3 regions of the Mesorhizobium sp. M0522 genome follow, and region 2 is predicted to be linked to each of the others. Evidence: predicted binding sites of a transcription regulator. Region 2 holds the regulator's gene; each other region holds the start of a gene.
The links. Region 2 encodes LexA, which represses DNA repair genes until DNA is damaged. Its sites were predicted from a motif close to TGTTCNNNNTGTGTTCNG; they were not measured.
Positions count from the first base shown of each region.

Region 1: recA (recombinase RecA) is a predicted target of LexA. The motif match lies at 3,397-3,414, and genes of this name have one in related genera.
Region 3: NKI58_RS01980 (helicase-related protein) is a predicted target of LexA. The motif match lies at 2,731-2,748, and genes of this name have one in related genera.

Region 1 covers NZ_JAMYQW010000035.1:13,289-18,832, reverse strand. The annotation lists gene alaS (alanine--tRNA ligase) at 1-1,915, opposite strand, end outside; gene recA (recombinase RecA) at 2,175-3,272, opposite strand; gene NKI58_RS28020 (PfkB family carbohydrate kinase) at 3,549-4,481, shown strand; gene NKI58_RS28015 (TfoX/Sxy family protein) at 4,516-4,839, opposite strand; gene NKI58_RS28010 (GFA family protein) at 4,930-5,427, shown strand; gene NKI58_RS28005 (DUF2199 domain-containing protein) at 5,424-5,544, opposite strand, start outside.
Region 2 covers NZ_JAMYQW010000024.1:15,522-21,065, forward strand. The annotation lists gene NKI58_RS22955 (ComEC/Rec2 family competence protein) at 1-1,632, shown strand, start outside; gene lexA (transcriptional repressor LexA) at 1,626-2,360, opposite strand; gene kynU (kynureninase) at 2,809-4,056, shown strand; gene NKI58_RS22970 (hormone-sensitive lipase) at 4,152-4,982, shown strand; gene NKI58_RS22975 (molybdopterin molybdotransferase MoeA) at 4,990-5,544, opposite strand, start outside.
Region 3 covers NZ_JAMYQW010000001.1:379,641-385,184, reverse strand. The annotation lists gene NKI58_RS01980 (helicase-related protein) at 1-2,565, opposite strand, end outside; gene NKI58_RS01975 (hypothetical protein) at 2,963-3,262, opposite strand; gene phbB (acetoacetyl-CoA reductase) at 3,295-4,020, opposite strand; gene NKI58_RS01965 (acetyl-CoA C-acetyltransferase) at 4,125-5,309, opposite strand.

The DNA of each region.
Region 1 (5,544 bases), on a different contig from region 2:
CGGCAATGGCGTCGTCGACAGACATCAGCCGCGTGGTTACAGGGCTATTCTGAACGACGATTTCGTTTGCCATACGCTCGACCTCCTCGAGCTCGTCAGGCGAGATCGGCTTGTTGTGGGAGATGTCGAAGCGCAGACGTTCGGGCGCGACCAGCGAGCCCTTCTGCGCCACATGGGTGCCCAGCAACTCGCGCAGCGCCTCATGGATCAGATGCGTGGCGGAATGATTCGCGCGCAGTCTGGTGCGGCGCGCGTGGTCCACCTTCAGCTCGACGGTCGCGCCCGTCTTGACCGTGCCGTTGGCCACCTTGCCGAGATGGACGAAAAGCCCATCGGCCTTCTTCTGGGTATCGGATATTTCGATCGAGAACCCGTCGCCTGAAATGACGCCGGTATCGCCCATCTGGCCACCGGACTCGCCATAGAACGGCGTCTGGTTGACAACCACGGCAACGGCGTCGCCTTTGCCGGCACTGTCGACGGTCTTGCCGTCCCTGACCAGCGCCTGGATGAGGCCTTCCGCCTGCTCGGTCTCATAGCCGAGGAACTCGGTGGCGCCGGCGTTCTCGCGCACCGGAAACCATACCGTCTCGGTCGCCACGTCGCCGGAGCCGGCCCAGCTTTTGCGCGCCTCTTCCTTCTGCCGCTCCATCGCCTCGGTGAAGCCGGCAAGGTTGACCGAGATGTTGCGCTGACGCAGCGCGTCCTGCGTCAGATCGAGCGGAAAGCCATAGGTGTCGTAGAGCTTGAACGCTGTCTCGCCATCCAGCATGTCGCCGGAGGCCAGCTTTTCCGTCGCCTCCGAAAGCAAGCCCAAGCCGCGCACCAGCGTCTTGCGGAAACGAGTTTCCTCAAGCTTCAGCGTTTCGGTGATCATCTGTTCGCCGCGCACCAGTTCCGGGTAGGCTTGGCCCATCTCGCGGACCAGTGCCGGCACCAGGCGCCACATCAGCGGATCACGGGCGCCGAGCAACTGCGCGTGGCGCATGGCGCGGCGCATGATACGACGAAGCACGTAGCCGCGGCCTTCGTTGGACGGCAGCACGCCGTCGGCGACCAGGAAGCAGGACGAACGCGAATGGTCGGCGATGACGCGCAACGATGCGACGGCGTCCGCATCCGGACCGCGGCCGAGCGCCGACGATGCGGCGTCGATGAGGTGGCGGAACAGGTCGGTTTCGAAGACGCTTTCAACGCCTTGCAGGATGGAGGCCATGCGCTCGAGGCCCATGCCCGTGTCGATCGACGGACGCGGCAGGTCGACGCGCTCCTCCTTCGTCACCTGTTCGTACTGCATGAACACCAGGTTCCAGAATTCAAGGAAACGGTCGCCATCCTCCTCGGGGCTGCCGGGAGGGCCGCCCCAGATATGCTCGCCACGGTCGATGAATATCTCCGAACACGGCCCGCAAGGTCCAGTGTCGCCCATTGCCCAGAAATTGTCCGAAGTCGCGATGCGGATGATGCGATCGTCCGAAAGGCCGGCGATCTTCTTCCAGTACGAGGCCGCCTCGTCGTCGGTGTGGTAGACGGTGACCAGCAGCTTGTCCTTCTTCAGCCCGAACTCCCTGGTGATCAGGTTCCAGGCAAGCTCTATGGCCCGCTCCTTGAAATAGTCGCCGAAGGAGAAATTGCCGAGCATCTCGAAGAAGGTCAGGTGGCGCGCGGTGTAGCCGACATTGTCGAGGTCGTTGTGCTTGCCGCCGGCGCGAACACTCTTCTGGGCAGTCGTGGCGCGCGAATACGGCCGCTTCTCCAGACCGGTGAAAACGTTCTTGAACTGCACCATGCCGGCATTGGTGAACATCAGCGTCGGGTCGTTGCGCGGCACCAGCGGGCTTGACGCGACGACCTCGTGACCTTCCTTGCGAAAATAGTCGAGAAATGCCGACCGGATCTCGTTGACGCCACTCATGAATACTGCCTTTTCGAGAGAACCGCCGGCTGCCGGCGGAAAATAGACATGGCCTTTTAGCGGTCGCACCGCAGCCTGTCCAGAAACACCAAATGGGCTCAAATCCCGGCTTTCACCAGCGCCTTGAAATGCGTCTGCCTCGCCGTCAAACGCGAACCGCCGGCCCAGGGCCGGCGGTTCGAAACGCATCGATTACGCAAACTCAAAATCAAAACATCAAATCGAAACCTGGCTGAGGCTCAGCGAGGCGTCGCCTGCCCTACATCACCCCAGCGTCGTCCTCGAAACCGTCGTCGCTGCTTTCGGAGCCGCCGTTCTCAAGGAATTTCTCAGCGATCAGCCCGGCATTCTGCCGTAGCGCCAGCTCGATCTCGCGCGCCGTGTCGGGATTGTCGCGCAGGAACAGTTTTGCGTTTTCGCGGCCCTGGCCAAGACGCTGCGAATTGTAGGAGAACCAGGCGCCCGACTTTTCGACCACGCCCGCCTTGACGCCGAGATCGACCAGCTCGCCGGTCTTGGAGACGCCCTCGCCATACATGATGTCGAACTCGACCACCTTGAAGGGCGGCGCCAGCTTGTTCTTGACGACCTTGACGCGGGTCTGGTTGCCGACGACCTCGTCGCGATCCTTGACCGAGCCGATGCGGCGGATGTCGAGGCGGACCGAGGCATAGAATTTCAACGCATTGCCGCCGGTCGTCGTCTCGGGCGAACCGAACATGACGCCGATCTTCATGCGGATCTGGTTGATGAAGATGACCATGGTGTTGGAGCGCGAGATCGAGGCGGTGAGCTTGCGCAGTGCCTGGCTCATCAGGCGGGCCTGCAGGCCGGGCAGCGAATCGCCCATCTCGCCTTCGATTTCCGCCCGCGGCGTCAACGCCGCCACCGAATCGACCACCAGCACGTCGATGGCGCCGGAGCGCACCAGCGTGTCGCAGATCTCCAGCGCCTGCTCGCCGGTATCGGGCTGCGAGATCAAAAGGTTTTCGAGATCGACGCCGAGCTTGCGGGCATAGACCGGGTCGAGCGCGTGCTCGGCATCGACGAAGGCGCAGATGCCGCCCTTCTTCTGGGCTTCGGCCACCGTGTGCAGCGCCAGCGTCGTCTTGCCCGAGCTTTCCGGCCCGTAGATCTCGACGATGCGGCCGCGCGGCAGGCCGCCGACGCCAAGCGCGATGTCCAGCCCAAGCGAGCCGGTCGGCACCGTTTCGATCTCGACGACCTGCTCGTTCGCGCCGAGCCGCATGATCGAGCCCTTGCCGAAGGCACGCTCGATTTGCGACAGCGCCGCATCCAGAGCCTTTGATTTGTCCACCGCTTTGTCCTCTACAAGCCGCAAAGAATTCTGAGCCATGATACATCACCCCGTGGTCGTCAATGGAGGCCGGACAATCCCGCAATCCTTAAAAGAATGTACCTCATTTGTTCTCATTTGTCAATGAGCACCAAGGGTTTGAAAAATAACGCATATCCCTATTTGTTCTATTTTTGTTTCGCAATTATTGCTTCCGATGTGTCTCGCCTCGCATGCGGCGCCGTTGCCGTCACCAGCCGAATCGGACCCGCGATTGCAGGGTTCCGCCCGGCGACCTAGTCTCTCCGGGCAACAGCTAAAGGGCATTTTGACGGCATGATCAAATCCCCGACGATCCTGGCCGTGGGCGGCGCCTATATCGAGCGGCGCGGCCGGGTTGCCGGCGCCTTCGTGCCGGCCGCTTCCAACCCCGGCACGATGCGCGAGCATGTCGGCGGTGCCGTCTTCAACGCCTTGCGCTGTGCGGTGCGACGCGGCGCCTCGGCCTCGCTGCTTTCGGTGCGCGGCGGCGATGCCCTTGGCGACACGGTTTTACGCGCCGTCACCGAGGCCGGCATTGCCGACCTGTCGGCGGTGTTCCTCGACCGAGCAACGCCAAGCCATACGATGCTGATCGATAGCGACGGCGGGCTGATCGCCGGCCTTGCCGACATGGTGCTCTACGAGCTGGCGCTTCCCAAGCAGATCCGCCGCGCCAAGGTGCGGGAAGCGATCGGTTCGGCCGACGCGGTGCTGTGCGACGCCAACCTGCCGTCGACCGCGCTGGGGCGGCTGGCGGCACTCGCCGCCGACAAGCCGGTGTTTGCGCTTGCGGTCTCGCCCAATAAGGCGGCGCGGCTGATGCCGGTGCTCGACCGTCTGGCGCTGGCCTTCATGAACCGGCAGGAGGCCGGCGTGCTCGCCGGCGTCGGCATCGATGCTGACGATCAAGGCATCGTCGACGGCCTAAGACGCGCCGGGCTGAAAAGCGGCGTGATCACCGCCGGCGACGAACCAGTGCTCGGTTTTGACGAATTGAGCGCGTTCTCGATCTCGCCACCGCCGCTACAAAAGCGGACCGATACTGCCGGCGCCGGCGACGCATTGGCAGGCGCCACGATCGTTGCCCTGCTGCGCGGCCTGACGCTACGCGCGGCACTGCGCGAAGGCATTGCCGCAGCTATGCTCGCCGTCGAGCGCGCCGCCTTCACCAGCGCCAGCTTTGCCGAGGCGCTGGCGCTCGTGCCCGAGGCGCGGGACCTGGCGTGAAGTGCGGCCCGGAATTGCCAAAGCATGACGCAGCCTATTTTCCGGCGCGCCGTCCTGCCTCGTAGGCGCGGCGCGCCCAGATCACCATCTCGTCGGGATCGTCGAATGCGCTGTCGGGAACGCTCCAATAGGGCATCGACACGAGCTTGCCGTGGCGCGAGCCGGTATAGGTCCATTGCCGGCAGCCGGCCGCTTCGAAATCCGGTGCGCTTTCGGCGTCGGCCTTCAGCATCAATTCGCCACGGATGACGATGGCGACGATGACGCCGTCGAAATAGATGCCCTTGCCGCCGAACAGCTTGCGGATGCTGACCGGGCCGAGGCCTTCGAAAAGCTCTTCTATGCGCTCGTTGTCCATGCGGCGATCATGTCACCCGGATTTCCCCTTGTCATCGACGCAACCGGCACCATCCTGACAAGTTCAGAATCAATTTCGTCGGAGTTTTTCATGCCGCTTCTGCTCAAAGGGTCCTGCCGGTGCAATGCCGTGCGTTTCGAGGTGGAAAGCCACACGCCGGTGCCGTTCATGCTGTGCTACTGCTCGATCTGCCGCAAGCAGCAGGGCGGCGGCGGTTTCGCCATCAATCTCGGCGCCGATTACAAGACGCTGAAAATCCAGGGCAAGCGCCATCTCGGCGTCTACCGCGCCGAGATCGAGGACGACGAGCACCCGCAACGCGAGATCTCGACGGGCGAGCGGAACTTCTGCACGAAATGCGGGACGGCACTCTGGCTCTACGATCCGACCTGGCCGGAGCTGGTGCATCCGTTTGCCTCGGCGATCGACACAGACCTGCCAAAGCCGCCGGAGAAGGTGCATCTGATGCTGAAATACAAGGCGAACTGGGTCGAGCCCGACATCGGCAAGGGCGACAAGGTTTTCGATGTCTACCCGGAGGAGTCGATCGCAGACTGGCACAAGCGAACGGGGATGTGGGTGGATTAGCTGCTCCCGGCCTTAGGTCGGTGCGTGAGAGCCACCCAGCGCTCTATCTGCGCCACATCCACCCCACTGCGTTGGGCCGCAACCAAGGGATGATCTGCATCATGCAGAAACACCTTC
Region 2 (5,544 bases):
ATGCCGCTTGGCGCGCAGCTTTCTTCCGCGATCGAAGACGCGCGCGAATCTATCGCCGACCATATCCGCAGCCGCATCGGCGGTGCCGAGGGCGAGATTGCTGCTGCGCTGATCGTCGGCGTGCGCGCCGGCATTCCCGAGGAGATCAACGAAGCGATGCGGCGCACCGGCATCTACCACATCATCTCCATCTCGGGGCTGCATATGGCGTTGGTCGCCGGCACCATCATGGCGCTGCTGCGGGGTGCCTTTGCGCTGTTTCCCGATTTCTCATCGCGACGGCCGGTCAAGAAATATGCCGCGGCCGCCGCGCTTTTTTCGATTGCGGCCTACCTCGTCTTTTCCGGCATTGTCGTGGCGGCCGAACGCAGCTTCATCATGCTGGCGGTGATGCTTATCGCCGTGCTGTTCGACCGGGCCGCGCTCACCATGCGCAACCTGGCGATCTCGGCCATCGCGGTCATCCTGGTGTCGCCGCACGAGGTGGTCGGTCCGAGTTTCCAGATGTCCTTCGCCGCGACGGCGGCCCTTGTCGGCGCCTATGCAGGCTGGTCCGATTACCGCGCCGGCAGGGCCACCACGCCGCTGCCGCGGCTGTCGCCGCTACGCTTTGCCACTCGAAAGGTCCTGCTGGGCATGTGCGGTCTGGCGATGACCTCGATCATTGCAGGGAGCGCCACGGCGCTTTTCGCCATATGGCATTTCCAGCGCGTGGCGCCGCTCAGCCTGTTCGCCAATCTGGCCATCATGCCCATCGTCTCACTGGTCGTCATGCCCTTCGCCGTTCTCAGCGCGCTGGCGATGCCGTTCGGTGCGGATGGCCCTTTCCTCTATGTCATGGGCAAGGGGCTGACGGCGATGATCGCCCTGTCCGGGTGGATCTCGGAGCGCTCGCCGATCGATGCGGTCGGGCTGATTTCGCTGAGATCCGTCCTTCTGGTGACGATCGCCCTCGTCATTGCCAGCATGGCGACGACCTGGTTGCGGCTGGCGGCACTTCCTTTTGCGCTCGCCGGCTTGCTGACGACAACGCAGACACGCATACCCGACGTATTGGTCTCGGAGGACGCACGGCTGGTCGCGCTGCCGATCGGCAGCGGTGAACTCGCGGTCAACCGGGCACGCCCGAATGAGTTCACCATCGACAACTGGAAACGCGCGCTCACATCAGAGGCTATCGTCGCGCCGGAAACACCTGGAAAGAACGACCCGCAATTCGACATTGCCGATCCGGCCGACCTACCGCCGGGCATGCCGTTCATTTGCACGGACGGCCTCTGCCTTGCCAGGCATCCATCCGGCGCGATCATCGCGCAAGCCAAGGACCGCGATACTGCGCGGCCAGCCTGCGCCTTTGCCAGCTTGATCGTCATCGACGACGCCACCGCCCATAACCCCTGCTACCACGACCGGCTGGTCCTCGTCGTCACCAAACGGCAACTGGCGCGCGCGGGAAGTGCCGCCGTCTACTTCGATCCACAAGCGGCAACGCGCGCCGAAATCCGTTTCGCGGTCGAAAAATCATACCGGCCCTGGCACGTGCAGCGGAAATTTTCACGCGCGGCACGGGGCCTGCCGCCATACCGCAGGGCCGACAACCCCAAAGCCGGCGCCAAGGGCGGAGCTCAGTAGCGGCGGATCAGTCCGACGAGCTTGCCCTGCACCTTGACCCTGTCTGGTCCGAAGATGCGCGTCTCGTAGGCCGGATTGGCGGCTTCCAGGGCGATCGAGGCGCCCTTGCGGCGGAACCGCTTCAGCGTCGCTTCCTCCTCGTCGACCAGTGCCACCACGATCTCACCGGGGCTCGCCGTATCGGCATTGCGGATGATCACCGTGTCGCCGTCGAAAATGCCGGCCTCGATCATCGAATCGCCTTTGACCTCGAGCGCATAATGCTCGCCGCCCATGATCATATCCGGCGGCACCGAAATCGAATGCGTCTGGTGCTGGATGGCGTCGATCGGCACACCGGCGGCGATGCGGCCCATCACCGGGATCGAAACGGCGGCGACGACATCGTCGTCATTGCCGGCTGCAGGGACGCGCGACGATGTCGGCTTGCCCTGCCGAGGGGCGCCTTGCCCAAGACTACCCTGGATGACACTCGGCGAGAACTTGCGTGCCGCATTGAGGCCGGGGGCGATCGAGTCAGGCAGGCGCAGCACCTCCAGCGCACGGGCCCGGTTGGGCAAACGGCGAATGAAGCCGCGCTCCTCCAGCGCCGTAATCAGCCGATGGATTCCCGATTTGGAAGCCAGGTCGAGCGCCTCCTTCATCTCGTCGAAGGAGGGCGGAATACCGCTTTCCTTCAACCTTTCGTGGATGAACATAAGCAGTTCGTGTTGTTTGCGTGTCAGCATAGCGACCCCCAACAGAATCAGAAAAACAAACCCAGAACAAACACTATCTGTTCCAGTTGTGTTCCGCAACTGTTTAAAGTTTAATGAATGCGTTAAGGCTTGGGAAACAAACCACGCCCCTACCGGAATGCCGCATTTTCACCGTCGCGAGCGTCATCCCCTTGATTCTGCTTTCGTTTGCGCCTTCTGGCTTCCCAGAAGGCAGCACTGACATCGGCCGTCGGTCGGCAAAGGGCACGGAATTGAACCCGTATCGACTGCGCGGTTCGGTCAATGCACCGTGAACGAAACGAACTCAAAACGCCAACCTCGGGTTAACTCCTGGTTTCCAGTCGCCTGGTCAGGCTGCTTCTCGCCGGTGGAGCCTTGCTGCGCGCAACCAGGTGATGGAAGAACAGTCGATGCGTGTCCGGCGTTGCGTTGAATTTTTGGGGGGAGCAGGCACATCATGACAGGAATTCCCGATCTCGCCGCCATAAAGGCGATGGATGCCGCAGATCCGCTGCGCGCGATGCGCGACCGCTTCGTGTTGCCGCAAGGAGTGATCTATCTCGACGGCAATTCGCTAGGAGCTGCTTCACGTGCCGCTTTCGATGAACTGCACAAGGCCGCGACCGAAGAATGGTCGCATGATCTCATCCGCGCATGGAACACGGCCGGCTGGTTCAACATGCCGCTTGAACTTGGCGACCAGCTCGGGCGCCTGATCGGTGCCGCGGCCGGCCAGACGGTGGTCTGCGACACGACATCGGTCAACATCTACAAGCTGCTGCACGCCGCCATGGCCATGCGACCGGAGCGGCAGGTCATCGTCGCCGAGGGCGATAGTTTTCCGACGGACCTCTACATGGCTGAGGGTGTGGTTTCGACGCGAAAAGATACGCTGCTGCGCCTCTCGGGGATCGACGCGCCGACCATCGAAGAGCTGATCGACGAACGCACCGCCGTGGTGCTGGTCAACCACGTCAACTACAAGTCGGGCGAACTGCGCGACATGCCGGCGCTGACGCGCAGGGCTCAGGAAGCCGGGGCGATGATCGTCTGGGATCTCTGCCACACCGCCGGCGCGATGTCAGTCGAGCTCGACAAGGCAAACGCCGATTTTGCCGTTGGCTGCACCTACAAATATCTGAATGGCGGCCCGGGCGCGCCTGCCTTCATCTATGCGGCTGAGCGGCATCTTTCCGACATCCAGCAGCCGCTCACCGGCTGGTGGGGCCATGCACGGCCCTTCGCCTTCGAGCCAGGCTATGCGGCCGGCACCGGCATCCGCCGGTTTCTGTGCGGCACCCAGCCGGTCCTGTCGATGCGCACGCTGAAGGGCGCGCTTGACATCTGGAACGATGTCGACATGACGGCGGTGCGCAAGAAGAGCATCGCGCTGGCGGATCTGTTCATTGAGCTTGTCGAGGCAAAGTGCGGCACTTACGGGCTCACGCTCGAGAGCACGCGCGATGGGGAAAAACGCGGCAGCCAGATTTCATTCATGCATGAGCATGGCTACCAGATCATGCGCGCGCTGATCGAACGTGGCGTGATCGGCGATTTTCGCGCGCCATCGACCATGCGCTTCGGCTTTACGCCGCTCTATGTCGGCTATGCCGATGTCTGGCAGGCCGTCGAAGTGCTTGAGGACATCCTGCGCACCGGTGCGTGGAAGGAAGCGCGCTTCGCCATCAAGGCGGCTGTCACTTGAGATTGATGCGAGAGCTGGAATCGTGAGGCTGGCGACGACGCGCCGCGCGATGCTCACGGCTACGTTGCAAGGCCATATGCCAGGGAGGGCGCAGGGTGTTCGAACGTCACATTGCCGATTGGGACAACGCCTATGCCAACGGCGCCAACGTAGCCGGCAGCGATCGCTGGCCGGCGGCCTGGATCGAGCCCGCGCGGGTTTTCCGCGACGTGCTTTCGACCGAGGGCAGGGCGCGGCTCGACATGGCCTATGGCGACAACCCACGCAACCGGCTCGATCTTTTCCTGCCGGCCATCAAGCCCAAGGGACTCGTGGTGTTCGTTCATGGCGGCTACTGGATGGCATTCGACAAAAATTTCTGGTCGCATCTTGCCACTGGCCCTGTTGATCGCGGCTATGCGGTGGCGATGCCGTCCTACACGCTCTGTCCGCAGATACGCATTGGCGGCATCGTCAAGGAAGTCGGCGCGGCGATCGGCAAGGCGGCGGCGATGGTCCCAGGGCCGCTGATGCTGACCGGACACTCGGCCGGCGGCCATCTTGTTAGCCGGATGGTTACGGCGACGACGCCGCTGGCGCCCGAAGTGGTCCGGCGCGTTCGTCACGTGGTGTCGATCTCGGGGGTGCATGATTTGCGCCCGATCATGCGCACCGGCATGAACGAGACGATCGCGATCGATGAGGCCGAGGCGCAGGCCGAAAGCCCGGTGCTGCTGCGCCCGATGGACAAGGCCCGCCTGACCTGCTGGGCCGGCGGCGGCGAGCGCGCCGAATTCCTGCGTCAGAGCGCGTTGCTGGCCAACATCTGGATCGGCCTGGGTACCGCGACCAGCTCGGTGGTCGAACCTGACCGGCATCATTTCAACATCATCGACGGTTTGGCCGATCCAGACCATCCGCTGACCCGGACCTTGATTTCGGAGTGAGGCAGGTTCAGCGTAGCATCAGCACGTCGCAGGGGGAGCCCGCCGCCGCGGCAGGAGCGAACGGCGCGCGAACGATCAGCCCGTCGGCATCGGCCAGCATTTTCAGCATCGAGGAGTCCTGGATGCCGAACGGCGTCGCCACGAGCGCGCCGGCGTTGGTGCTGACAACAGCCCGCACATAATCCTGCCTGAGATCATTGGCCGGCATGGCGGTACCGAGCCGCGCCCGACGCATATCCTGCTGAAAGGCGCGGCCGCCGAGCTGCGCCAGCAACGGCTTCAGGAAGAGCTGGGTGCAGACCAGGCTTGCCACCGGATTGCCGGGCAGGCCGATGCAGCGGATGTCGCCCAGCCGCCCGAACATCAGCGGCTTGCCGGGCCGCATGGCGATCTTCCAGAAATCGAGAGCCATGCCTTCCCCGGTCAGCACGTCATGAACGAGGTCGTGGTCTCCGACCGAGGCACCACCCAGCGTGACGATGACGTTCGCGCCCGCCTTCACCGCCTTTGTCACCAGCGCAGCGATCGCCTCCTTGCGGTCCGGCGCAATGCCGAGATCGAG
Region 3 (5,544 bases), on a different contig from region 2:
CATCCTCGCCTGCTCGACTCGCGCAGCCTCTTCCGCCGCCTGCTTTGCAGCGGCAGCTTCACGCGCGGCATTGTCCTGTGCTTCGAGCCGCGCCTTGACCTCGGCCGCCGGTTTGGCATCGGCGCGATAGCCGAGTCCCTTCAGGATTTCTTCCATGTCGTCGGCGGTGGCGCCGAGAATCGACATCATCGGCGGCGTCACCATGAAGGACTGGCCGTCATAGGCGCCGTCGGGGCGAGGGCCGAGGCCCGGCTTCCAGTTGGTCGCCGGCCGGATCAGGTCGGCCAGCCGTTCGAGAATATCGACGCGTACAGCACGCCGGCCAAGATTGCGGTAGCCGGCAAGCTTGTAGAAGGTCTTGTCGAAGGTCGGATCGATGACCACCGAGGTGCGGCCGGAGGCCAGTGCGTGAACGACATCGCCGAAGCCGGGCTTGTCCTTGCCGTCGTTTCTCAGCGCCCACAGCAGCGTTATCAGCCCGGCCGGCGCCGGTTTGATCAGCGCCGGCACGAAGACATGGTAGGCGCCGAAGCGCACTCCGAGACGGCGAAGCGCCGCGCGGCCTTCCTGGTCGAGGGATTTCATCTCGTCGGCGATGTCGCGACGGTTGATGAGGCCGAGATGCTCGACAAGCTGGAAAGCGATGCCGCGGCCGATGCCGGTGATCTGCTCGGCATTCTTGAGATCGACCAGCGGCTTCAGCAGGGATTCGATCTGGAAATTGACGAAGCGCTCGGCGCGCGCCGCAACCTTGTCGCGGGCCGGGCCGGTGAGTTGCTCGTCGGCCAGCAGAACGAGACGCGGCTTCAAAGCGTCTTCGCCGGCAACCAACGTGCCGATCGGGGCGCCGATCCAGCGCAGCGTGCCATCCGAACCCAGCGCGATGTCGCCATTGGCCGAGGCGCCAAAGCGCTCGGCCCGCGCCTCGAACTCGGCGGCAAGCGCCTTCTGCGCCGCCGCCCGCACCGCCTTGGCGTCTTCACCGCCGGCACTCTGGTCGGCGGTGAAGCGGAAACCTTGCAACTCGCCGACGTGATGGCCTTCGACGAGGACGGTTCCGGTTGGGCTGATTTCGGCTTCAGGCATCGTGTTTTCTCTAAGGCGCCGCATGAGGACGGAAGTCCTGCGGTCTACAAAACGTTTCGTCAACCGCTCATGCAGCGCATCCGACAATCTGTCTTCGATTTCGCGCGTCTTTTCCTGCCAGTGTGCCCGATCGGCCAGCCAGCCGGGCCGGTTGGAGACGAAGGTCCATGTGCGGATCTGGGCAATCCTGTGCGATAGCGTGTCGATGTCGCCTTCGGTGGTGTCGGCACGGCGCACCTGCTCGGCCATGTAGTTCTCGTCGACATGGCCGTGCCTGGCAAGGTCCATGTAGATGGAGGCGATCAAGTCGGCGTGCTGGGCCGGCGCGATCTTCCTGTAGTCGGGCAGCGCGCAGGCTTCCCACAGCAGCGCCACGCGCCTGGCATCGGTGGTGAGTGCCCGGACGTCCTCGTCGCGCGATAGATGCTCGAGCGCCTGCGCGTCTACTGCCGGCAGCGCGCGCGTCAGGCCTTCGACCGGGGCGTTGGTCTCGATCGAGCGCTTCAGCGCATCGAGGTTGGCGAAATCGAAATGCGCGGTGCGCCATTGCAGTACTTTCACCGGGTCGAAATCATGCGCCTCGATTTTGTTGACCAGTTCATCATCCAGCGGATCGACCTGGCCGGTGACACCGAAGGTGCCGTCGCGCAGATGCCGGCCGGCGCGGCCGGCAATCTGGCCGAGCTCGGCCGCCGTCAGGTTGCGGTACTGGTAGCCGTCGAATTTGCGATTCTGGGCGAAGGCCACGTGGTCGAGGTCGAGGTTGAGGCCCATGCCGATGGCGTCGGTGGCGACGAGGTAGTCGACGTCGCCCGACTGGAACAGCGCCACCTGGGCGTTGCGGGTGCGCGGGCTGAGCGCGCCGAGCACGACGGCGGCACCGCCCTGCTGGCGGCGGATCAGCTCGGCAATGGCATAGACCTCGTCGGCCGAAAAGGCGACGATCGCCGTGCGCCGCGGCAGGCGGGTCAGCTTCTTCGAGCCGACATAGGCAAGATGCGACAGGCGTGGCCGGGTCACCACCGACACGCCCCGCAGCAGGCGCTGCAGGATGCCGTGCATGGTGGCCGCACCCAGCAGCAGCGTCTCCTGGCGGCCGCGTAGATGCAGGATGCGATCGGTGAAGATGTGGCCGCGTTCGAGATCGCCGGCGAGCTGGACCTCGTCGATGGCAACGAAGGCGGCGTCGGTCTCGCGCGGCATCGCTTCCACGGTGCAGACCGAGTATTTCGCGCCCGCCGGCTGGATCTTTTCCTCGCCGGTGATGAGCGCAACCTTATGGGCGCCGACCTTCTCGCAGACGCGCGCATAGACCTCGCGGGCAAGCAGCCTGAGCGGCAGGCCGATGACGCCGCTTTCATGCGCCACCATGCGTTCGATGGCGAGATGGGTCTTGCCGGTGTTGGTCGGGCCGAGCACGGCCGTCACGTCTCGACCCGACAGGATCAGCGGTTCAGTGTGTTTCGGATGGATGTTCATCGGCCTGGAAATAAGGCTCTCTGCCTCGCATTGTCGGGAGCGCGCCCATATTGGCCGCGTATGACAGGCGACACATAGGGATTTCGGGCGCGAAGCGAAAGCGGAATGTGCCGAGGGCAGGCCGATTGGTTCGTTCGAGCCTCAAATCTGTTCCCGATTAACAGTTGGAACGAGTCTGGAACGAATCAGCGACGAATCACTGACTCGCGCTGATTCAGGGTTTGTTCACGGCTACATCTGGGTTTTCTTTCGGCGAATCTCACCACATGCTGAATCACGGAAACTGGCCCGATTTATGCAAGCGGCATCCAAGCGAGCACTGCGGTTAACCTTTGCCGGTGAATGGTCGTGGCCGGCCAATCTGCTTCGCACAACGTTATGAAATTATTGATGTTTCCTAACGCGCTTTAATCATTTCAATGGTGTTTTCAGCACTCGCCGTTAACGTTCCGCTCAAAGCCGGAACGAATCGGCGACGAATCAGCGATGGGCAAAGTTTCTTGGTTTGTTCACCGCAACATGTTGTGTTGTGAACAGCTTTTCCACCGAGAATCCACAGGCTGCCGGGCGGTTTTTGCATAGGCTGCGCAGCGGCCGTTAACCTTTGCGTGCCGGATTGGGGCAGCGTGCCGCATCGAGATCTTGCAACGGGAAGACCGCTATAGAAACGGGCCGTTTTGCAGGCCCGTTCGTCCAAGCGCGTATCTGTCTCAACGTAAAGATAAACGATCAGGCGATGTACTGGCCGCCATTGGCTGATATGGTCGAGCCGGTGATGAAACCGGCATCGTCGGAAGCGAGGAAGACGACGCAGCGCGCGATTTCCTCCGGCTCGCCGAGACGGCCCACCGGGATGTGCGGGATGACGCGCTCGTTGAGGACCTTCTCGTCCATTGCCTTGACCATCTCGGTGGCGATGTAGCCGGGGCAAATGACGTTGACGGTGATGCCGGCGCGCGCGCCTTCCTGGGCCAGTGCCTTGGTGAAGCCGATATCGCCGGCCTTCGAGGCCGAATAATTGACCTGGCCGACCTGGCCTTTCTGGCCGTTGATCGAGGAGATGGTGATGATGCGACCGAACTTACGGTCGCGCATGCCGCCCCACAATGGATGCGTCATGTTGAAGACGCCGGAAAGGTTGGTGTCGAGGACCTCTTTCCATTGCTCGCGCGTCATCTTGTGGAACATCGCGTCGCGAGTGATGCCGGCATTGTTGACCAGCACCGAGACGGGACCAAGATCGGCTTCGATCTGTTTGATGCCGGCGGCGCAGGCCTCGTAGTCGGCGACGGACCATTTATAGACCGGGATGCCGGTCGCGGCCTTGAACTTTGCCGCCGCTTCTTCATTGCCGGCGTAGTTTGCGGCGACCGAATAGCCGGCGCTTTTCAAGGCGACCGATATCGCCGCGCCGATGCCGCGCGACCCGCCTGTGACGATTGCAACCTTTGTCATATGTCCTCCCGGGAAATGCAGATGACTGAGCGTTGAAGCGGTGGGGTTTGCCCTCTATTCCCTACTCGCTTTGCGCCAGCATCCTATTCGTATCGCTTATCTCATCACAATGCTTCCACGCACATGGCAACACCCATGCCGCCGCCGATGCACAGCGTGGCAAGGCCTTTCTTGGCACTTCTGCGGCGCATCTCGTAGACCAGCGTGTTGAAGATGCGGGCGCCCGAGGCGCCGACCGGATGGCCGATGGCGATGGCGCCGCCATTGACGTTGACGATGGCCGGATCCCAGCCCATGTCCTTGTTGACGGCGCAGGCCTGCGCGGCAAAGGCCTCGTTGGCTTCGACCAGATCGAGGTCGCCAACCGACCAGCCGGCCTTGGCCAGCGCCTTGCGCGAGGAGGGGATCGGTCCCGTCCCCATGATCTGCGGGTCGACACCGGCGGTCGCCCAGGAAACGATACGCACCAGCGGTGTGATGCCGCGCCTTGCGGCTTCCGCTTCGGTCATCAGCACCACGGCGGCGGCACCGTCGTTGATGCCGGAAGCATTGGCAGCAGTCACCGTGCCTTCCTTATCGAAGGCGGGCTTGAGCTTGGTCATGGCATCGATTGTCGCGCCGTGGCGGATGTATTCATCCTGGTCGACTACGGTGTCGCCCTTCCTGCCCTTGACTGTAAAGGCAACGATCTCGTCCTTGAATTTCCCGGCTTTCTGCGCGGCCTCGGCCTTGTTCTGGGAAGCCAGTGCGAACTGGTCCTGGTCGTCGCGGGTGATCTGGAACTGGCGGGCGACGTTCTCAGCGGTGTTGCCCATATGATAGCCATAGAAGGCATCGGTCAGGCCGTCCTTGATCATGGTGTCGATCAGCTTGAAATCGCCCATCTTGACGCCACCGCGCAGATGCTGTGCATGCGGAGCCATCGACATCGATTCCTGGCCGCCGGCAACGATGATCCTCGCGTCGCCCTGGGCGATCTGCTGCATGCCGAGCGCGATGGCGCGCAAGCCCGAGCCGCAGAGCTGGTTCAGGCCCCAGGAGGTCGCCTCCTGCGGTACGCCGGCAGCCATTGCCGCCTGCCGCGCCGGGTTCTGCCCTTGAGCCGCGGTCAGGATCTGGCCGAGGATGACCTCGTCCACCTCCTTGCCGTCGACGCCGGCACGGACCAGCGCTTCCCTGACGGCGACGGCACCCAATTCATGGGCTGGGGTGTTGGCGAAGGCGCCGTTGAAGGAGCCGACGGGCGTGCGCGCTGCACTGGCGACAACGATGGCGTTGGAAGCGGACATATTCTTCTCCAGGCTTTCGGGGAACGATTTCGGGTGCCGTCGGGGACTTTTCTTGCCCTTTCCACAACCCGAGTCAAACCCGAAATGGGCATGGCGTTCCTCCGCGGCAAGCAGGCCGCGCGTCGCTGCGATGACGGCCCATCCGTGCTGCGCAGCATAAAATGGTCCCGCACTGCACAAACTGCTTGGATTCATGACGCTTTTGCGCATATCCTTTAAAAAGGCGCAATCGTTA